Regions from separate parts of the Paenibacillus sp. J22R98 genome, predicted to be linked through region 2. Evidence: riboswitches for the same ligand, from Rfam matches in the RefSeq annotation. Region 2 holds a riboswitch; the other holds the start of a gene.
What was found. A riboswitch is a leader RNA that binds a small molecule or an ion and turns the genes downstream of it on or off. The one in region 2 is predicted to bind cobalamin.
Positions count from the first base shown of each region.

Region 1: another riboswitch for cobalamin. It lies ahead of AC50Y3_RS15100 (DUF4430 domain-containing protein); the one in region 2 lies ahead of AC50Y3_RS16160 (S-layer homology domain-containing protein).

Region 1 covers NZ_JBXENW010000004.1:403,225-408,534, forward strand. Annotated here, with positions in the region: gene AC50Y3_RS15100 (DUF4430 domain-containing protein) at 1-918, opposite strand, end outside; cobalamin riboswitch at 1,046-1,240, opposite strand; gene AC50Y3_RS15105 (tetratricopeptide repeat protein) at 1,332-2,894, opposite strand; gene AC50Y3_RS15110 (MFS transporter) at 3,154-4,386, opposite strand; gene AC50Y3_RS15115 (GTP-binding protein) at 4,429-5,310, opposite strand, start outside.
Region 2 covers NZ_JBXENW010000005.1:138,899-144,208, forward strand. Annotated here, with positions in the region: gene AC50Y3_RS16155 (S-layer homology domain-containing protein) at 1-1,719, opposite strand, end outside; gene AC50Y3_RS16160 (S-layer homology domain-containing protein) at 1,783-3,459, opposite strand; cobalamin riboswitch at 3,604-3,796, opposite strand; gene metE (5-methyltetrahydropteroyltriglutamate--homocysteine S-methyltransferase) at 3,966-5,310, shown strand, end outside.

The DNA of each region.
Region 1 (5,310 bases), on a different contig from region 2:
GCATGTATACACCCACTCGATTACGTCGCCCTGCTTCAACTGATACCGGCTTGCGCCATAATTCGGGAACCACTCATTCACCTTATACATCCACCCCGATAACTCCCCGCAGTCGAATTCGTACAGGTTATTGATCCCTTCGATATAAGCGGAGTTGTACATCGGGGCATTCTCGAATTCCATCGGTATCTTGTTCTTCCTCATTTCACGCTGCAGCACGTTAAAGACGGACTCCCCTTCATAGAAAGTCACTTTCTGCGACTTGAAAATCACACCGTCCTTCGGTACAAGCTCCACCTTCTCGTCATCCAATTGATCCATATGATCCAATATCGCGGCACAGTTCACGGAGAGATAAGCTGTCATCACCTTATCGGAAACTTCAGCTTCCTGCGGCTCGACCGGTGCCGGCTTCCCTTCCGTGACGGGGTCGGTCAAATACGGATCCTTCCCTGCATCCGGCTTTATTGCAGGAGCCTTCGTGTCCGTTGAAGGAGGTTTGGCTGTTCCTTTTGCAGGCGTAGACGGCTTCGCCTGGGATGCGGTTGAGGAGGTGTTTGGCTTAGAAGGCTTCACCGATTGTTCGGTCTTAGGCGACGTTTCTATTCCTTCCTCGGAAGCAGCCGGCTCCTCCGATTCTTGTGCGGTCTCTTCGGAGATCGCGGGCGGCTTCCCCCCTGTCGAAGCTGGCTCTGACAGGTTCGCAGAAGGTCCTGTTGCAGGCTCGGATTCGGCGGTAGATGCCGGCGGTGCAAGCACGGGCGACTCCTCCGTAGTCTGATCCGTCACTTCCGCCGCTGTTTGCACGGTATTAGACTCACTCGTCTTGGTGGAAGTAGGCCCCCTGCTATAAAAAGCAATAATGAGGACGACTGCAACGATGGCTGCCGCTATAAATTTAGTCCTGATTGACTTCATGTCCATGCGTCTCCTTCTCTGTTCGGAACAACAAAAAGCCCCTGATTCATAAGAATCAAGGGGCAGCCGGCGTCGTCAACTACAAATAAAGACAACAAAAAAGCACCGCCTCCATCATCCGTAGAGTCTGTGAAATCCAATCAAGGCAGGTCTCCTGGCTATGCGTCAACGCTTCTCTATACCTTCCCGGCTCGTGGGGGCCAGTGGCAAATCCTAGATCAGCTCTTCATTTACAGTGGCGGGACCGCGCCGGATTCTCACCGGACTTCCCTATTAAGCAGCGCCTATCTACTAAGCGTGCACCTTGATTGTTCTATTCAATTGCTATTCATACTATAGAAGATCCATGCTTTTGTCCATCAAGCCAAACAAAAGGGCAACCGCAAGGGCTGCCCTTCTACTTTCAACTCGACTTACTCTTCTGCTGTCAGAGCTTGCAACAGCGCCAAGGCATCCTCATGCTCCGGCTCCAGAACGAGCGCCTCGCGCAAGTAGGTCATCGCCGCTTCCTTATCTCCCAGTTCATAGCTGCATATAGCCAGACAGAATAAGACAGTCGGGACAGACTCCTCTTCATCGGTCTCAATCGATAAGCTCAGGAACTCCTTCGCGTCATCGTAGAACTCCATCTCGAACAGCAACAACCCGGCATCAAGCGCCAAATCATAACGCTGCTCCATCACATAGAATGACGACCACATGATGTGTATGCCATTTTGAATATCCATCAGTTCTTCTTCGCCTGCCTCAGGCAGCAGAGCCGAAATCCGTTTCGTGCTCTGGATAAAGAACTCCGCGTCGTATCCGCCGAGCCGCCAGAAAGCCAAAATTTGCTGCAGCCCCATCGTGCCCAAATGCGGATCGACCCACTCCTTCAAGCTGAAGAACTCGTCCGGTCCAAAGCGATCAACAAACCGCCGAAAAGCCAATCTCGTATTGGCATACCGCGTTGGCGATTCCAGCATGAGAATACAGCCGACATTAATCGCGTTATAATGATGCTCCTTCGTAAAGAGCGACAATGCGCCTCGCTGCTCCAGCACATGTTGAATCGCATGATAGTTTGCCGTTAACGAGAAGCTGCCGTGATGAAAGAATTCCGGCGGCTCCGCAAGGTCCCAGTGCTCCAGCCGGTGATCGCCTTTATCCGCCGTGATCAGCAGAAACCCTGCCTGTGACAGCCGTTGGAGCCGATCCAAGCAGGTCAGACCGGCTACCGGGAACAGGATATATGAATCATCAAGCTCCTTCACGTACATCCGGATCAGATCGTGATACGGGTACGTTTCTGCTTGGTACTCCGGAGCCGGGCGATTCACGTAATTCAGCTTCATATGTTTGATGGTTTCTGACGTTGTAAGCTCTTTGAGATTATCCGGAAACTCGACACTGATATCGCACTCATAGACCTCGCCATCGCTGACATAAATCAACTCTTGCGGGATGACATCGAAGAAATAATTCGCGACGATCAGCAGCGGCTGCTTCAGGTCACCCGGACGTATCGTAGTTTGCGCTACAGCCAGATGCACCTCAGTATCCTGTACCGCGTCAAACCTTGCGAAGTCCAGCACGCCCTCTTGAATGAACGGCTGCATAGCGGGATGGTTCTGCCAAGCCAGTACGTTCTTCGCTGCCAGGTCGGTCATCACGTACCGGAAAGGCGGCAGCTCAATACCGGCATAATCGCGCAGCTCGCACAGTTTATGCAGGGTGTGAAATGCGAGGCGACCCGCACCCGCACCTAGTTCAATGATCGTAACCGGTTCAGTAAGATCCCCTGTGCCGGCCCGGTCTTGAAGAAAACCGAATATCATCTCCGCGTAAGAAGTAGCCATCATCGGATTACTCGATATATATTGCGGGACTTGGTCATTGTTCCAAGCCTTCATGCCTTCTTCTTCATAATAGTTGCGCTGCAGCTCCCATATCGGTGCTTCGCTGAAACGAAACTGTTGTCGTTTATTGTCTGCCATTCCGTGTAAACCTGCTTTCTGTGTCACCACTCGAGAATGATTATGGACGAAAGTATAGTCTCATTCACCTTGTCTCATCATAAGGCTTCCGAGGGAGGAGTACCAACAAATGTCGGATTTTAACCGGATACTAAGAAATTTGCTCCCATTACAATGCCCATACGCATGCGGAATATGTAGCTGCCCCTTACGAAATTAGCGAAAAGGACGCCGCAATAGGCGCCCTCCTCCCTGTAATCAGTATGTCGACGTAATGCCATTAGGCATGCAGCTTCTCGTCCTTCGGCAGGAAGATCGCGAGAATGCCGAGCAGCGGCAAGTACGCGCATAGCTTCATCATATATTCGATGCTCGTAGCATCGGCAATCCAGCCAAGAACGGCCGACCCCAAGCCACCGATACCAAACGCCAGCCCGAAGAACAATCCGGACACGAGACCCACTTTGCCGGGCAGCAGCTCCTGCGCGAACACGACAATGATGGAGAACGCCGATGACAGCACGAAGCCCGCACAGATACACATCACACAGGTCCAAAATAAGTCGCAATACGGCAGCAGGAGTGAGAACGGCGCCGTACCCAGAATCGAGAACCAAATGATATTTTTCCGGCCGTAGCGGTCGGCAAGCGGTCCGCCAAAGAATGTCCCTGCCGCAGCTGCGGCCAGAAATGCAAATAGAAATAACTGCGCATGCTGCACGGAAACCCCGAACGTATCCATGAGATAAAAGCTATAATAGCTGCTCAAGCTGGACATATAAATATGCTTCGATACCACCAGAAAAACAAGGATAACGATGGCCCACGTAATTTGTTTTTGCGATAATCCAATTCTCGAGGCAGCAGCTTTCTTCACGCTCGATGCCGCTTTCGACTTGGCTCCTGCGGGACGTAATTGCGGTGCATTATCCCTGTACCAACGCGCGACATAGCTCTGAATCAGAATGGCTGCGATTGCCGCGATGGAGAACCACAAGACGCTGATTTGTCCGAGCGGCACGAAGATCGCGGCACTCATAATCGGTCCAAGCGCACCGCCAATATTGCCGCCAACCTGGAAGATCGATTGTGCCAGCCCTCTTTGACCGCCTGCAGCCATATAGGCTACGCGCGAAGATTCGGGATGAAAGATAGCCGACCCGATACCAATCATCATAACCGCAAGCACAATATACGCATACTCAGGAGCTAATGCGAGCGCAACAACGCCCACCAGCGTAAAGCACACTCCGATCGGCAATATATAAGGCCGCGGGCGCTTATCCGCGTACATGCCGACCATTGGCTGGATAACCGCGGCTGTAATGTTCATCGCGAAGGCGATAAACCCGATCTGTTTATAGCTTAAATGCAGCGAGTCGCGCAAGATCGGAAACAGCGCCGTTACGGTGGATTGCATCGTATCGTTCAATAAGTGAACGATGCTGATCGCAAATATAATCGGAAAAACGGTAGCACCCACCGGAATCGCTTTGGTTAATGCTTTTGCCACGTTGAAGTCCCTCCCCTAATCAAGCTTAAGCCATCTAGCCGCTTATAATAAATGCATCTTCGCTTCTGCTTCATCCCAAGCGACCGTATACCCATGCCCCTTCGCGCAAAATATCGATGACGAGCTGTACAGCGGGTCCGCATCCTTGCGGTAATTCTTCCGCTCGATGACCGCTTGTTCATTATGACAACGATCATAACCGCCGAAGACGAAGTGCGCAATCCCTCTGCCATGCGTAAAAGAAGCCAGTTCCGTGCTGTAATCCATGAAAGTAGCGACGGGCACTCTGCCCGTTATGACCGCATGCGCAGCTGTTGTCACAGGCGGCTCGAACACGCCCGAAGCCCGCTGAATATCGGATAACACGCGGCCCATGTAGTCGATTTCCACTTTGATTTTATACTCGTAATAAGGCTCAAGCAGGATGTTCTCCGCCTTCTCCAAACCTTGCCTAAGGGCACGGAAGGTCGCCTCGCGAAAATCCCCGCCGTGCGTATGCTCATTATGGCCGGCGCCCGTCAGCAGCGTCACCCGTAAATCGGTGAGCGGCATGCCTGTTAACAGTCCATGGTGGTCGCGCTCATAGAGATGGGTTTTCACGAGATTTTGATTGCCGATGCTTAGATCGTTCGCATGACATTCGTTCATAAACGTCAATCCGCTGCCCCGCTCCCCCGGCTCCAGGCGCAAATGCACTTCGGCGTAATGCTTGAGCGGCTCGAAATGGCCATATCCGTTCACGGTCGACGTAATCGTCTCTTTATACAGAATCTCCGGACTGCCGAAGGAGACGGCGAATTGGAATCGTTCCTTAACGAGCTGCTCCAGCACTTCAAGCTGGATGAGCCCCATCACATGAATGTGGATCTCCTGCAAGCTTTCCTCCCAGATGACATTCAAGGACGGATCCTCGGCATTCAGCAC
Region 2 (5,310 bases):
ATCAGATGGAATTGTAATGGATGCTTGATCTCCGCTTGGCAGAGGCAATTCAATCGGCGGTATTCCGCTTCTCACTTCCAGCGGTATTGTCGTATGTACGACTGCAGGTGCGCTGTCAGGTACGAATTTCGATACGGATACGGTATAGCTTCCTGCAGCCAACCCGTCAAATCGCGCCGTGCCTTCAGCACCGGTCGTTTGCGTGGTGATCGTTTCACCATCGCGGACGATTTCGACATTTACGCCTTCCGCCTGTACCGGGACTAGCTTAAACGTGCTGTAATCCATGCCTAACTTGTAAACTCGGATTTCGAATGTATGGTTTTCATAGAGCGATGTTCCTGATTCAGGCAGTACCTGGATCGTGTCTATCGGAACGGTATCGTAATTCTTGTAATAGAACAGAAGGTTATCCGAAGGTTTCAATTGAAGTTGATCGATTGCACCGTCCGACGATGTCAACCATTCATTGCCGCGATGGATCGCGAAATCCCAACTGCCGTAGTCGCCATTATAATGGTCGTACGCAATCTGTTCGATTTCTAGTGCGAGCATGCCCCAATTCGATGAGATCTTCAGTTCAAGTCCGCTCGCGTCCGACAATGATTTTAACGCCTCTAGAGGGGTAGCTGCAGTTACCGTCCCTTCGGAGAACGATTGATTTCGCTCCGGCCCTTCCACACGGATCTTCACAGGCGCAGCGGCAATGGGCTCAAGACCAGGCAGTGTGCCGCTGAAATCGTATAACCGCTCACCATGTCCTTCTAAGAATAGCTTATAAGCATCGAGCGCTTGCAGTGCTTGTTCCGTGGCCATTCCATTCGATACTGGCATATCTGCCGTATGCGTGAACGTACCATCTTCCATTCGGAATTGCATGAGCTTGTCGAGCAGCGTAATTCCATTCTTCATATAGTCTGGGCCGGTTGGATCGATGCCGTGGGCAGTCAAGCCGATAATCGCCTGCGATACACTCTCGCTGGAATCGACGGTGCTTTCCCAAGGCATACCTTTTCCATAAGTAACGACATACCCGCCTTGAGGCGATTGATTCGCGGAAAGCCAGTTTGTAAGATCTGCAAGCAAATCCATACTCACTACAGTTGCATTGTCTGCGTAGGGTGCAAGGCCGATTAATGCCATCGCTGTTAGATCCGGATCGCTATTGCTGCCGACGCTGAGCGAGAATCCCCCATCCTCATTTTGACGAGAGGCAATGACGTCGACTAGAGCTTCTCTGGTCCACTTCGCTGTTGTTGGTATCTGGTAGTGTCCAGTATCCAGCGCAATCAATCCGAATATTGGACCATTAATGCCTTGGTTTGTCATATTGTCACTATTATAAAGTTTCTCAATTAAATCAATGCCCGAGATATCTGTTGCATCTTGTCCAGCAGCCGTTAACACCATAATCGTGCGTTCTAATTCAGTAACGCGATCGAATTCACCTTGGCTATATTTAACGCGATTAACTAAAGATTGAACGAAGGTATCGGGTATCTTTTTACCCGCCTTTGTCAATCCGATCGCCCCCCAATCGGTACCGACTCCCGTTGCGTCACTCTGGAAATAACTCGATGCAGCTTCAATTGTGGCTTCGAGATCGAACGCTGCCGCAGCTCGCGCGGACTTTACCGGACCGAGGCCGGCAGTGATTGACAATACCAGCATCATGGATGTAACGATAATAGCTAATGACTTCAACAGTTTGGAACGCATGGTCTCGCCTACTTTCTTAGTCTCTATTAATCAATCAATCAATCGTTCTATCCTTCTATCTCTTTAAAGCAGTTTTGCAGCAATGAGCATGCGGTACAGCATTTCTGCGATATCAGCCCTTTTCACAGCAACGGTTGGTTCTATGGTGAGTACATTCTGAGACAGAATGTTTTCGCGGAAGCTGAATGCCAGCGCAGATCTCGCCCACTCCGCCACTTTCGGGTAATCGCCGAATTGGGCCAACATATCTCTCGTTTCCGAAACGCTAAGTGATATATCCATTCCGCATAACTTGGCCGCGTTCGCGATCATTACAGCAGCTTCCTGCTTGGATATTGTACGACTCGGCGAGAAGAGACCAATTGACGTTCCGTTCACAATGCCGTACTTGTAAGCTGTGCCTACAGCACCGGCATACCAGCTTGTAACCGGGACATCCTTGAAAACCTGCGTCGCTTTCGGTGCGAGACCCAGACCTTTTGTCACAAGTCCGGCGAATTCTGCTCGTGTCATCGTTTGATTCGGCGCAAATGCAGAATCATTAACGCCATTAACAATACCTCTGGAAGCAAGTGCTTCGATCGCAGTCTTGTTCGCGTGTGTACGGATATCGGAAAAGGTTTTTCCGGGATCAACGACTGGCATGGGTGTAATATCTTTATGTTTATTCGGCAACCCAACACCAGCCTGATGATCGGAGGACAGTAACGGAACAACATCACTCATTCTGTACAAACTTGGCTTACCCGCTGCTGCTCTCTGATAATTAACGAGTCCGTACAGTGCCTGTTCTGTCGACATCCCCGTTACTCCACTTCCGTCTGCTGTGTGCCCGAATCCTTGTCCCTTCGTATAGTAAGTCAACAATTGATCCAGAATGGTTTTACCGTTCTTGACGAATCGACTATCATCGATCGGAATCCCGAGTTCACATAGCGCCATGAGCACTTGCACGGTGCTCTCAGCATTTCTCACGCCTAGACTTGCATAACCGCCGTAGTCTTCTTGGATGCGGGAAAGGGTTTGAACCGCCATCTCCGTTGCAGCCTTTACGTCAGGTTGATTCAGATACTTAGCTAAAGCTTGGATGGCCATGCCCGTTATGTCAGGGTCAGCAGTCGTTCCGGTGAGCGCGAACCCCCCATCCTCCAATTGCCGCGACAGAATTTCATCAATATACATCCCTCTGGTCGCGTGCGTACTTGCTGCTTCGTTGAAGGGAATCTCGTAATTGCCGCTATCCAGCGCGAGAAGTGCAAATATCGGACCGTTAATCCCTTGCCAGATCGTCTTGTCAAAATCGCCTAAAGGCATGAGCAAATTGTAGCCGGCAACATTCGCAGGATCTGCGCCGATTGCCCTGAGTGCCAGAATGATACGAGAATACTCGGTATATTTCTTATCGCTAAGATTACCTTTGGTTGCCGTAACAGCTTGTACGACATGGCTATAATAATTGTCATAATAGCTTTGCGGTACTTTGTAGCCGGACCGTGCGAGCCCGATAATGGCCCACTCGCCGCCAACGGAGCCCACCTGTGGATCTTTTACCACAGTCAGCATGTATTCGGCCGTTTCCTCGACTACACGGTCTACATGCTTCAAGCTCGTTTCCTTGATGCTACTAGGAACGGCGCCGATCGGATCGTTAGCCGCATTCGCCGCCAGAGGCAAAGCAGCAAATAACAGCAATACCGTCAGGCAGATAGAGATAATACGATTACACATCTTGCCTTTCACACGCTCACTCCTCAACTTTTGGTCCACAGCAGCCTGCGAAATGCCAAACAAAAAAGCCCCAGATTCGTTAAGAATCAAGGGCAGCCGGCGTCATCTATAAATAAGGACAACAAAAAAAAGCACCGCCTCCATCTTCCGTAGAGTCTGTGAAATCAAATCAAGGCAGGTCTCCTGGCTATGCGTCAACGCTTCTCTATACCTTCCCGGCTTGTGGGCCAGTGGCAAATCCTAGATCGGCTCTTCATTTACAGTGGCGGGACCGCGCCGGATTTTCACCGGACTTCCCTATTAAGCAGCGCTTATCAACTAAGCGTGCACCTTGACTCGTTCTATTCGATTGCTATTCATACTATAGAATAATGATGCTTTTGTCTATCATCTATTGGATCGCTAGCGAACCGCCCCATAGTAAAAAGCTATACCCTGGCATAGTATTTAAGTGTTTTCCGATAGCGCACTCCCCGCTCTATAATGAGCTCATCACACAGTGCAGGGAGAGATTCACATTGCAAACATCACTTATTGGCTATCCTAGAGTCGGATCATTACGAGAACTTAAATTCGCATCCGAAAAATATTTCAAAGGCGATCTTACAATTCATGAGCTTCATCAGACAGGCGTCGAACTTAGAGCCAACCACTGGAAAAGACAGCAAGTGCACGGTATTGACTTCATTCCGTCTAACGACTTCTCTTTCTATGACGGCCTGCTCGATACGGCTTGCTTGTTCAACATCATTCCGGATTGCTACCAAGAACTGGGACTCAGCCCATTAGAAACTTATTTTGCTATGGCAAGAGGTTATCAAGGGGCACAAGGTGACGTTAAAGCGCTGGCCATGAAAAAATGGTTCAACACAAACTATCACTACATGGTTCCCATCGTCGATGATTCCACAAGTATTCAACTGGCGGGCACGAAGCTGTTCGATGAGTTCTTAGAGGCTAAACAGCTCCATATCGCAACGAAACCGGTATTGATCGGTGCCTTCACGTTGCTCAAGCTTGCCAAATATACCGGCGTCAAGCAAGCGAACGACTTCATTCAAGAAACAGCTGCGGCTTACGCTGACGTACTGAATAAGCTAAATGAGCTGGGGGCCGAGTGGGTTCAAGTGGATGAGCCTGCGCTTGTGACAGATCTGACGCAAGAGGATCTTGCTCTCTTCACAAAGCTGTATACCCAAATTCTATCCGCTAAAGGCAATGTTAAAGTTCTTGTTCAAACGTACTTCGGCGACGTGCGAGATTGTTATCAAGCACTTCAAGCTCTCCCATTCGATGGCATCGGAATCGATTTTGTCGAAGGGAAACAATCGCTCGAGCTCGTGCGCCAAAACGGATTCTCGGCTGATAAAGTCCTGTTCGCCGGTGTCGTTAACGGTAAGAATATTTGGAAAAACAACTACAAAAACACGCTGGCAATCGTGCAAGAGTTGAACGGGCTAGCGAAGCAGCTGGTGCTTAGCTCCTCTTGTTCGCTTCTACATGTCCCTTATTCCTTGCAGAACGAAACAAAGTTGTCAGTCAATAACAAACGCTACTTCTCATTCGCGGAGGAGAAGCTTCAGGAATTTGCGGACCTTAAAACGATCTTGAAACACGCGAATCCGTATGCCTCCGACCTTTACCTGCAAAACGAAGAGCTCTTCAACGACACCCGTTTCGCAAGTAACGAGGCTGTACAAGCAAGAACGTCAACGCTAACGGATGCAGACTTCACGAGACTGCCGGCCTTCACAGAACGCGAAGCGCTTCAGAATAGTAAGTTCAAGCTGCCGCCGCTTCCGACAACGACGATCGGATCGTTCCCGCAGACAGCCGAAGTTAGAGCAAACCGGTTCTCCTTCA